Regions from separate parts of the Gordonia sp. WA4-43 genome, predicted to be linked through region 3. Evidence: predicted binding sites of a transcription regulator. Region 3 holds the regulator's gene; each other region holds the start of a gene.
The links. The regulator LexA, encoded in region 3, represses DNA repair genes until DNA is damaged. The targets are predictions, from matches to a motif close to CGAACANNTGTTCG.
Positions count from the first base shown of each region.

Region 1 (3,240 bases), 2.4 Mb from region 3:
ACCGGTTCATGCTCGTCGACCTCGCCAACTACGTCCGGCCGAATACGTTGTTCTAGGGCTATCCGAAGAACGTCCCTGCTGCGTTGCGCACGAGCGGGTCTTCGCCCAAGAGCTCCGCGAGGTGGGCCTCGACCGGTGACGGACGGGTGCTGCGACGCACGCGCAGTGGCGGTCGGACGTCGATGACGTGGCTGGTTTTCAGCCATGAGCGGCGCGCTTGATCGCCGGGCCCCCTGCTCCCTGAGGAGCGCCCGGAGCTTGCGGAGGGCGCGTCACCCCTGCTCCCTGAGGAGCGCCCGGAGCTTGCGGAGGGCGCGTCACCCCTGCTCCCTGAGGAGCGCCCGGAGCTTGCGGAGAGCGCGTCACCCCTGCTCCCTGAGGAGCGCCCGGAGCTTGCGGAGGGCGCGTCACGAAGGGTCCGGCGACCGAGCCCGCGAAACCCTTGTGTGGTCGGTCCGTGGATCTCGTCGCGCACGGTGTTCAGGTGTTCTGCGAACCGCCGCGGTATGTCGGGTCGGCGGTTCAGGCGACCGGGATTGGGTGGGGCGCCGGGTTCGGCGTTCAATCGCCAGACGCAGCGGCCTTCATCAGGTCCAGAGCGCTCGATGTGCGTGGTGTACTGGCCGGGATTGTCGCCGACCATCCGGTTGTGACGGGGACAGGCAGGGGCGAGATCATCGATGTCGGTGAGACCGCCCTTGGCCCAATCTTTGTGGGCGTGATGAAGCTCGATGTGGGTGGCGGGCTGATCGCAGCCGGGTGCCGAACACACTTCCCCGTCGGGACGGGCGAAGGAGACGAGTCGTTGTTCGCGGGTGGCCAGACGTCTGCCCCGCCCGAAGTGCAGCGGCACAGCGGTGGCGTCTTTGAAGATCGCCAACCACGGCTGGACGTCACCGGCCATCGCGATCAGGTCCCGGATGGGAAGCAGGGTGCCGGTGGCGGTGGTGGCGAGTCCGGCTTCTCGGATCAGGTCGGAGAGGTCGGCTTTGATGATCAGTTGGACGGGCAGGCCGCGGTGCGAGGTGCCGAGTGCGCCGTCGGCGAACCCCGCGGCCAGGGCGGCGTCGAGCGCGTCGTGATTCGTCTGGGCGAGAGTGCGACCGTCGCGGTCGGCCGCCGAGGCCAGGGCGTCGGGGTCGGCGGTGCCGGCCGGGCCTTGGGGCGAGGCGGGGTCGTCGGGGTTATTGAGTCCGGGTTTGCCCCACACGGCGAACATCATGGTGAGCCGGGCGGCAAGTGCGGGTGTCAGGGTGCCCGATATTTTGGCTGTCCCGTCGGCGCGTTGCCGGCCGATCCACAGGCCGCGGCGTCGTTTCTGGTCGGTGTCGTCGGACAGGGTGCCGTCGGGATCGAGGTGGGCAAGCAGCCGCGAGCCGAGCTGGGTGATCTCGGCAGGCGTGTGGGCTTCGGCGATCTCGGCCATCTGTCGCTCGGCGGCGACCTTGATGTCGTGTTCGACAGCATGCGGGATCTGGTCGAGGACATCCATGGCGGCCTGGACGTGCCCGGTCCCCACGGATCCGGTGGCGAAAGCCTCTGCCAGCGTGGGGTGTTCAGGTTCGAGACGGTCGCCGTTGAGGCAAGTCAGCGCGGCGGTGGCGTTCAGCTGCTTGCGTCGACGCATCGGGTTGGAGATCCGCAGCCGATGGGTCATGAACTGCATCAGAGTGCGGCAGCCGGTCTTGCGGGGCAGATCACGAGCCTCGATTTCGGCGACTTGCCGGTCGCCGGCGTAAGTGGTTCGAGCGATCGCGCGTTCGGTAGCGGCGGCGACTTCCACCAGTTCTTCGTCGGTGCACGGGGACAAGTCGACGGTCTGCAGTTTGTCGAGGGTCGCGTGCAGTTCGGCTACCAACTCGACGGCCCGCGGTTGCGGCGTGATTGCTTCGTCAGACATTGTCACCCCCCGGAGACGATTGCGCGAATGTATGTTCGAGTGTAGCTGCTATAACTCTGGTGCGCAACGCTTTTCGTTGTCCATTCGTACAGCGCATCTTGTCGGTGGCGCGTGGTAAAGGCAGCCGATTCTCGCACCATCCTGCGGCCGTGAATCAGCCCCCGACCACCGCCGCCGACTGCCTCGCGATGGCGAGTTCCTCATTCGTCGGGACAACGAGCACGTCTACCGCACTGTCATCCGCCGAGATGCGTCGAGCCTGCTTGCCACGCACTGCGTTTCGCTCGTCATCGACGACGATCCCGAACCCTTCCAGCCCTGCCAGCGCACGGGCGCGGACGACTGCGGAGTTCTCCCCCACACCGGCCGTGAAGGTGATGGCATCGACGCGTCCGAGGGCGAAGGCGTAGGCACCGATATATCGGCGCAGGCGGTGGATGTAGACGTCGAAGGCGCGTCGGGCGGCGTCGTCACCGTTGTCCATCAGCTCGGTGATGGCACGGAAGTCATTCTCGCCGCACAGACCTCGAAGTCCCGAACGCTTGTTGAGCAGCGTGTCGATCTCGTCGACGGACAGGTTCGCCACCCGGTTCAGATGCAGGACCAGCCCGGGGTCGAGGTCACCGCTGCGGGTCCCCATCACCAGCCCCTCGAGCGGGGTCATACCCATCGACGTGTCGATCGGCTGCCCGCCCGCGATGGCCGACGCCGACGCGCCGTTGCCGAGGTGCAGCACGATCTGGTTCATCGACGCCGGGTCACGGTCGAAGAACTCGGCCACCCGGCCGGAGACGTATTCGTGGCTGGTGCCGTGAAAACCGTAGCGGCGGATGGCATGTTCGTCCGCGACCGCACGGTCGATCGCGTAGGTCGCCGACGCGTCAGGGAGCCCGTGGAAGAACGCGGTGTCGAACACGGCCACCGAGGGGACGTCGGGGAGCAACTCCCGGGCCGCCAGGATGCCGACCAGGTTGGCCGGATTGTGCAGCGGCGCCAGCGGGGAGATCCGCTCAATCTCCGAGATCACCTCGGGGGTCACCACCGTCGGCTCGTAGAACGACCGGCCACCGTGCACCACCCGATGTCCGACCGCGCTCAGTCCCGCGTCGGCCAGATCGGTTCCGTTGTCGGCGAAGAAGCGCTCCGCGCGTCGGACCGCGGCGAGGTGATCGTCGAGTCCCAATGTCTCGGTGACCGTCTCACCATTCTGTTCGTGTGTCATCGACGAACCGGAGTCGCCGATCCGCTCCGCGATGCCCTCCGCGATCACCGTGCCGTCCGACGGTTGCACCAGTTGGTATTTCAGCGACGACGAGCCGGCGTTGAGCACCAGCACCGCA
Region 1 is NZ_CP084736.1:2,719,826-2,723,065, forward strand. It holds gene LEL84_RS12200 (serine/threonine-protein kinase) at 1-56, shown strand, start outside; gene LEL84_RS12205 (HNH endonuclease signature motif containing protein) at 59-1,900, opposite strand; gene LEL84_RS12210 (acetate kinase) at 2,055-3,240, opposite strand, start outside.
Region 1: LEL84_RS12205 (HNH endonuclease signature motif containing protein) is a predicted target of LexA. The motif match lies at 1,925-1,938, and genes of this name have one in related genera.

Region 2 (3,240 bases), 210 kb from region 3:
GCCGGTGCGCTGGTCGGACATGGATGTCTACGCGCACATCAACCACGCCCGGATGGTGACGTTGCTCGAAGAGGCGCGCATTCCCTGGCTCTTCTACGACGGCCGACCGACCGCGCCCCTGCGCGACGGCTGCCTCGTCGCCGACCTACACGTGAGATATCAAGCGCAGCTGCGTCATTCCGAGGGGCCGATCGAGGTCACCATGTTCGTCGAACGCCTGCGGGCCGTCGACTTCACCGTCGGCTACGAAGTGCGCGCGGCGGGTGCCGACCCCGCCTCTCGACCCGCCGTGGTCGCCAGCACGCAGCTCGTCGCCTTCGACGTGGCGGCCCAGCGCATCGCCCGGCTCACCCCGGAACAGAAGGACTACCTCGCCGGATTCCGCCGCCCTGCCGGGGAATCGGCCACACGCGGCGGGCCGAGTTGATGGAGCGGTTCATCGAGTTCGCGTCCTCGGACCGATCGAACGCCCTCGCGTTCCTCTCGCACGCAGTACGTCTCGACGATGCCGCCGTCGTCCGGGTGGTCGCGCGTTCGGACGGTCTGGTGGCCTTGTGGGCACATACCGGGTTCGACGTCCTCGCCACCCGATCGGTGACCGGACGAATCGCGCCGACCGACATCGTGTGCGACGCTTCGACACTGCGTGCGACCGTCGAATCGGCCGGCCCGGGCGCCGCGGTCGATCCCGGCTTCTCCCTCGACAGTGCCTGGCGCGGAGCGCTTCCCGCTGCGATCGGGTTCCGGCACATCGACGACGTACCCGCCCGCAGCGTGGTCGAACTGTCTCGGGAAGGCGCCCGGGTGGCGCGCGAGGAGGGGAGCGGGCACGGTCCCGCAACGGGTCTGCTCGATCAGGATGTCCTCGAGGTCACGTCGGAGGAGGGTGCGCTGCGGGCCGCGGTGAGCATGCGATCGGTCTTCGCCCTGACCGGCATGGGATTCATCCGCGACGCGGACGGACGAGCGGTCACCGAGACCTCCGACACCGGGGCGATCGCAGCCGACGAACCGGTACGAATCCGGATGTCGGCGGCGTGGATTCGGATCGATGCACGCTTCGGCTCGGTGTACCAGCGCCGGCACCGCGATCTCGCGGTCACCGTCCTGAACTAAACGGTGTGTCTCACGATGATCTCTCTTGTCGCCTGAGCTCCAGCCATGGTGATTCGCACTGGCCGCCACGCAGACACGATTATCTCGAAGTCGGAGGCCTGTCAGTACGTCGTGGTTCGATTTGTAGGACGTCCGGGACTTGGAAAAATCAAGCCTTGACTCGAACATATTTTCGAGTACGATGGTGTCATGTCATCGGGGGCGGGGGCCGGATCCACGGCGGTGGACCCATCACAGGAGTCCGTCGAACCGCGCTTTCGTCCCGACCATGAACTCTCCGCATCCGAACTCGTCGAGGTCCTCAACCACTGCGCGGGCTTGGCGGCAGCGTCCGCGCATCGAATGATGGTCGTTGCCAGCCTCATTCACGATGAACGCGAGATGGATTACGCGCAGCGCCGCGCCGAGACGCACAGCGGCGAACTCGACTCCATCGAAGCCTTCGAGCACCTATCAGCGCGAGTGGCCGCCGGCGAGAACCCCTACGAGCAGTTCGGGCCCAACGGTCTCGAACAAGCCATCGCCGAAGTCGGCGCCACCCTCACCGTGACACCGGCCGAGGCGAAAGACCTCATCGAGGCCGGCGACGCACTGCGCTACCGACTCTCCTTCACCGGGCACGCACTGGCGTGCGGTCGAATCGACAAGCGCCGCTTCCTCATCGCTCTCAAGCGCACCGATCTCATCACCGACGACGAAGAGATGCAGACCGTCGACGCCCATCTCGCCGAAGCGATCTTCGCCCGCCCACCGATGTCGACGGCCCGGTTCACCGCCATGGTCGATTCGATCGTCGCCAAGTGGGCACCCGACGCGATCCGCCGACGCAAGGAGCGAGTGAAGTCCGACCGCAAGGTGACGGTCACCCCCGATCGGTTCACGCCGGGGCAGTCCCGGATCTCCGGGACGCTGCCCGATGCTGATGCCGCCGAGTTCGACGCCCGCCTGACGGCGATGGCCACCGCGGTCCACGCCGGTGACCCTCGAAAGTTGGCCAATCGCCGGGTCGATGCCCTCAAAGCACTTTCGCGCGGCGAAGCCGCCATCACCTGCCTATGCGACGACTGTCGACCTGCCGCAACCGAACCCGACACAGCACCAGATTTCGACCCAGCGACAGTGGATACCGCCGAGCCGCCTGCACCAGCTGCTGAGATGGTGGATGCGGACACCTTCGTCGACCCGTCAGCCCCCGACACCGCTGCCGATGACCCGGCCGCGCCGACCGACTCGGCGTCGGACTCGCTGGCGCCGCGCGCGACCTTTCACATCGTGGTGAACCTGTCGACCCTGATCGGTCTCGACGACGATCCCGCGTTCCTCGACCGCCATGGCATCATCGACGCCGACACCGCGCGAGAACTCCTCGCCGAAGCGCGACGCACCTACATCCATCCCGCACCGACCCCCGCCGCGCCACTGGCATCGGCTCCCGAGGCAGACAGTTCGACAACGCGGTACACCCCGTCGAAGAAGCTGCAGGCGCTGGTGCGTGCCGGCGAACTGTGCTGCACCTTCCCGGGCTGCAACGCCCCGGTCTGGCAGATCGACCTCGACCACACCGAACCCTTCGATCACACCGACCCGCGGCGCGGTGGCCCGACCGATGCGCGCAACCTCAAACCGCTGTGCCGCTTCCATCACCGCATCAAGACCTTCACCAGCTGGCAGGACCACCAAGACGAGTCCCGCACCGCCTGGTTCACCACACCCACCGGTCACATGTTCGTCGGCAACGCCTTCAGCGGACGCGACCTGTTCAACAAGCTCTTCCCCAGACGATCACCCGATCACCCCGCCCGCGACCGACTCACCAAGCAGCGCGACAACGACTTCCGACGCCACCAACGCGCCGAGAAGCGCTGGAACGACGCCAACCCGCCGCCCTTCTAGCAGCGTTTCACGATTGTCTTGCTTGCTATCGACGGCGGTGAGGTGCCTGCGTGCCCCTCACGTGGTCCGCGGCCGGCTGCCCGAGTTCAGTCACACCAGCCAGGCCGCTGCGTCCGGCGCCAGCATCCCGTCGACGAGAGGCGAACTGACGAGCAGCAATTCGCCGGGCGGAAGGGGCACCGGCTCATCGCCGGCGTTCAGCGCGCAGACCAGCTGACCCTCGGAACGACG
Region 2 is NZ_CP084736.1:99,130-102,369, forward strand. It holds gene LEL84_RS00405 (acyl-CoA thioesterase) at 1-427, shown strand, start outside; gene LEL84_RS00410 (hypothetical protein) at 427-1,116, shown strand; gene LEL84_RS00415 (HNH endonuclease signature motif containing protein) at 1,306-3,009, shown strand; gene LEL84_RS00420 (glycoside hydrolase family 13 protein) at 3,100-3,240, opposite strand, start outside.
Region 2: LEL84_RS00415 (HNH endonuclease signature motif containing protein) is a predicted target of LexA. The motif match lies at 1,278-1,291, and genes of this name have one in related genera.

Region 3 (3,240 bases):
CGGGGCAGACCGCCGACGGGGTGGCCGTGGCGGTGCTCGCCAACGTCGCCGACGGATCGTCGGCACGCGCCGCGGCCGGGTACCCCGTCGAGGGCGTCGGGCTCTTCCGCACCGAACTCGCGTTCCTCGAGCGTGCCGACGAACCGTCGGTGGACGAGCAGGCCGCGATCTACCGGGAGGTGCTCGATGCGTTCGACGGGCAGAAGGTGGTCATCCGCACCCTCGACGCCGGGTCCGACAAACCGCTCCGGTTCGTGACCCATCCCGACGAATCGAACCCAGCGCTCGGCGTGCGGGGCGATCGGATCGCGCTGGCGCACCCCGAGATCCGCGCGCATCAGCTCGACGCGATCGCGCAGGCCGCGTCGGGGTCGGCCGTCGCGCCGTGGGTCATGGCGCCGATGATCGCCTCGCCGGCGGAGGCGCGCACCTTCGCCGCCGAGGTCCGCGGCCGTGGTCTGGTCGCCGGGGTGATGATCGAGGTGCCCGCGGCGGCGATCCTGGCCGAAGCCGTCCTCGCCGAGGTGGACTTCGTATCCATCGGCACCAACGATCTGACCCAGTACACGATGGCGGCCGACCGGATGTCGGCCGATCTCGCCGGACTGACCGACCCGTGGCAACCGGCCGTGTTGAGCCTCATCGCGGGTGTCGCGGCAGCGGGTGCACGTCAGGGAAAGCCGGTCGGGGTGTGCGGCGAGGCCGCCGCCGATCCGAACCTCGCCTGCGTGCTCGTCGGTCTCGGGGTCACCTCGCTGTCCAGCGCGCCGGCTGCTGCCGCGGCCGTGGGGGCCCGGCTCGGCGAGGTGTCCGCACCGGACTGCCGGGCCGCCGCCGAGGCTGCCCTGGCCACCTCGGATCCCGCCGCGGCGCGCGAGGCTGCCGCGGCGGTGCTCGACGGTTCGGTCGGTGGAGAGGTCAGACTCGCCGCATCACGGTGACGACCTTGCCGAGGATGACGGCATCGTTGCCCGGGATCGGATCGAACAGTTCGTTGTGCGGCATGAGCCAGACGTTGGGGCCCTGACGCTTGAAGGTCTTCACGGTGGCCTCGCCGTCGATCATGGCCGCGACGATGTCGCCGTTGTCGGCGACGTTCTGCTGCCGGACCACGACCCAGTCGCCGTCGCAGATCGCGGCGTCGATCATCGACTCGCCGACGACGCGCAACAGGAAGAGAGATCCCTCGCCGACCAGCTCACGGGGCAGCGGGAAGACGTCCTCGACGGCCTCCTCGGCCAGGATCGGACCGCCGGCCGCGATTCGGCCGAGAACCGGCACGAAGGTCGGCTCGGGCAGCTGACCGGCCGACGGGGTGTCCGGCGACGGGGTGTCACTCGGGGCGATGTTGACCGCACGGGGACGGTTCGCGTCGCGCTTGAGCAGCCCCTTGCGTTCCAGCGTCCGCAACTGATGGGCCACCGACGACGTCGAGGCCAGGCCGACCTCGTCGCCGATCTCCCGGATGGTCGGCGGATAACCGCGCTCGCGCACCGAGCGGCGGATCACCTCCAGGACCCCGGCCTGTCGCGGGGTGAGTGAGGCCTCGGCGGCGGCGGCGTCGAACGGGGCCTCGTCGTCGGCGCCCCGCGCTCGGCCGCGCCTATCGCCGGTGTCACTCATGTTCGGTTCCTCTCGTCTTCGGAACGTGCTGGTAGATGGCTTGCACCGGGTCCGAGCCTAGCCGAGTGCGACCGGCACCTCAAACATTTGTTCGATGTGTCGCGAGACTTTGTCGGGACGTCGTGCTACAAATTCGAACATCAGTGCATCGAACATCTGATCGATGTTCGAACACCGACCGTCACACCCCGCACGATCCCAGACACCCGAACACCGGAGGGCACCATGCGCACCGCCACTCTCGTCGCTCCCGTCCGCACCGACCGTCCCGACGCTGTCCGGCCCCCCACCGACCGCGCCGATGGGGTCCGGACGCGCGCCCCGCTGTCCGACGGCGGCCGCCCGGTAGACAACCGGCCGGCCGGCACCCGACCGCGGGGTGCGTCGCCGGTGACCCCGCGGGTCGGCGGCACCCACTGTGGCTCTCCGGTCGGGGTGCGCGGGCGTGGCCCGGTCGGACCCGACGCGGCGGTGTTCCGTCGCCGCCGCCGCACCGCGGTCGCGCTCCTCGCCGGCGTCGGGCTGGCGTTCGTCGTGTGGGTGTTCGGTGTCGTGGGCCAGAACTACTCGGACTCGCTGACCCCGTCCGCCGTGAGTGCCGAGGTCGTCCACGTGCGCTCGGGGGACTCGCTCAGCTCGATCGCCGGCCGGGTGGCACCCGAGATGCCGCGCGAGGTCGTGATCGACGAGATCGTCGCGATGAACGATCTGGGGTCGAGCGCGCTGCAGGTGGGCCAGCCCCTGCTCACCCCCCGGTACCGCTGAGGCTGGGCGGTATCCTCGATGTCACAGGGGCCGGCCGACAAGCGGCGGGGCGCACGCTTCGGGTGCGTTCCAGCGTCCCGCGACCTGCGTGAGGACACGATGCGCTGCCCCTTCTGCAAGAACGACGACACCAAGGTCATCGACTCGCGTGTCGCAGATGAAGGGCAGGCCATCCGCCGCCGTCGCTCCTGTGTGGAGTGCGGTCGCCGGTTCTCGACCGTGGAGAGCGCCGTGCTCGCGGTGGTCAAACGCAACGGCGTGACCGAACCATTCAGCCGGGAGAAGGTCATGCGCGGCGTGCGGCGAGCCTGTCAGGGCCGCCACGTCGCCGAGGACGCGCTCGCGCAACTCGCCCAGCAGGTCGAGGACACGGTGCGCGCCAGTGGATCGGCCGAGATCCCCAGCAACGAGGTCGGACTCGCCATCCTGGGCCCGCTCCGCGATCTCGACGAGGTGGCGTATCTGCGCTTCGCCTCGGTGTACCGGTCGTTCGACTCGGTGGAGGACTTCCAGCGTGAGATCGACGACCTGAAGGCGGCATCGGGTTCCGGGAGCGCGCTCGCCGAACCCGTGTCAGCCGAGCCGGTCCAGAGCTCGTAGGACCCGTTTCTCCGACACCGGGAACGCGGTACCGAGACGCTGGGCGAACAGCCCCACGCGCAACTCCTCGACGAGCCACTGCGCTTCGTCGTCGACCACCGCCCGCCGGTGCTCGGGTACCTGTTCGAGGCGCTGGGCCCACCGTTCGACGACGCGATCGACGGCGGCCACCCCGGCCTGGTCGCGTGCTGCGGACGCGGGTAGTGCCTCCAGACGTGCTTGCGCGCCGTCGAGATAGCGCGGCAGATTCTC
Region 3 is NZ_CP084736.1:312,000-315,239, forward strand. It holds gene LEL84_RS01455 (phosphoenolpyruvate--protein phosphotransferase) at 1-941, shown strand, start outside; gene lexA (transcriptional repressor LexA) at 919-1,623, opposite strand; gene LEL84_RS01465 (LysM peptidoglycan-binding domain-containing protein) at 1,849-2,388, shown strand; gene nrdR (transcriptional regulator NrdR) at 2,488-2,988, shown strand; gene hrpA (ATP-dependent RNA helicase HrpA) at 2,962-3,240, opposite strand, start outside.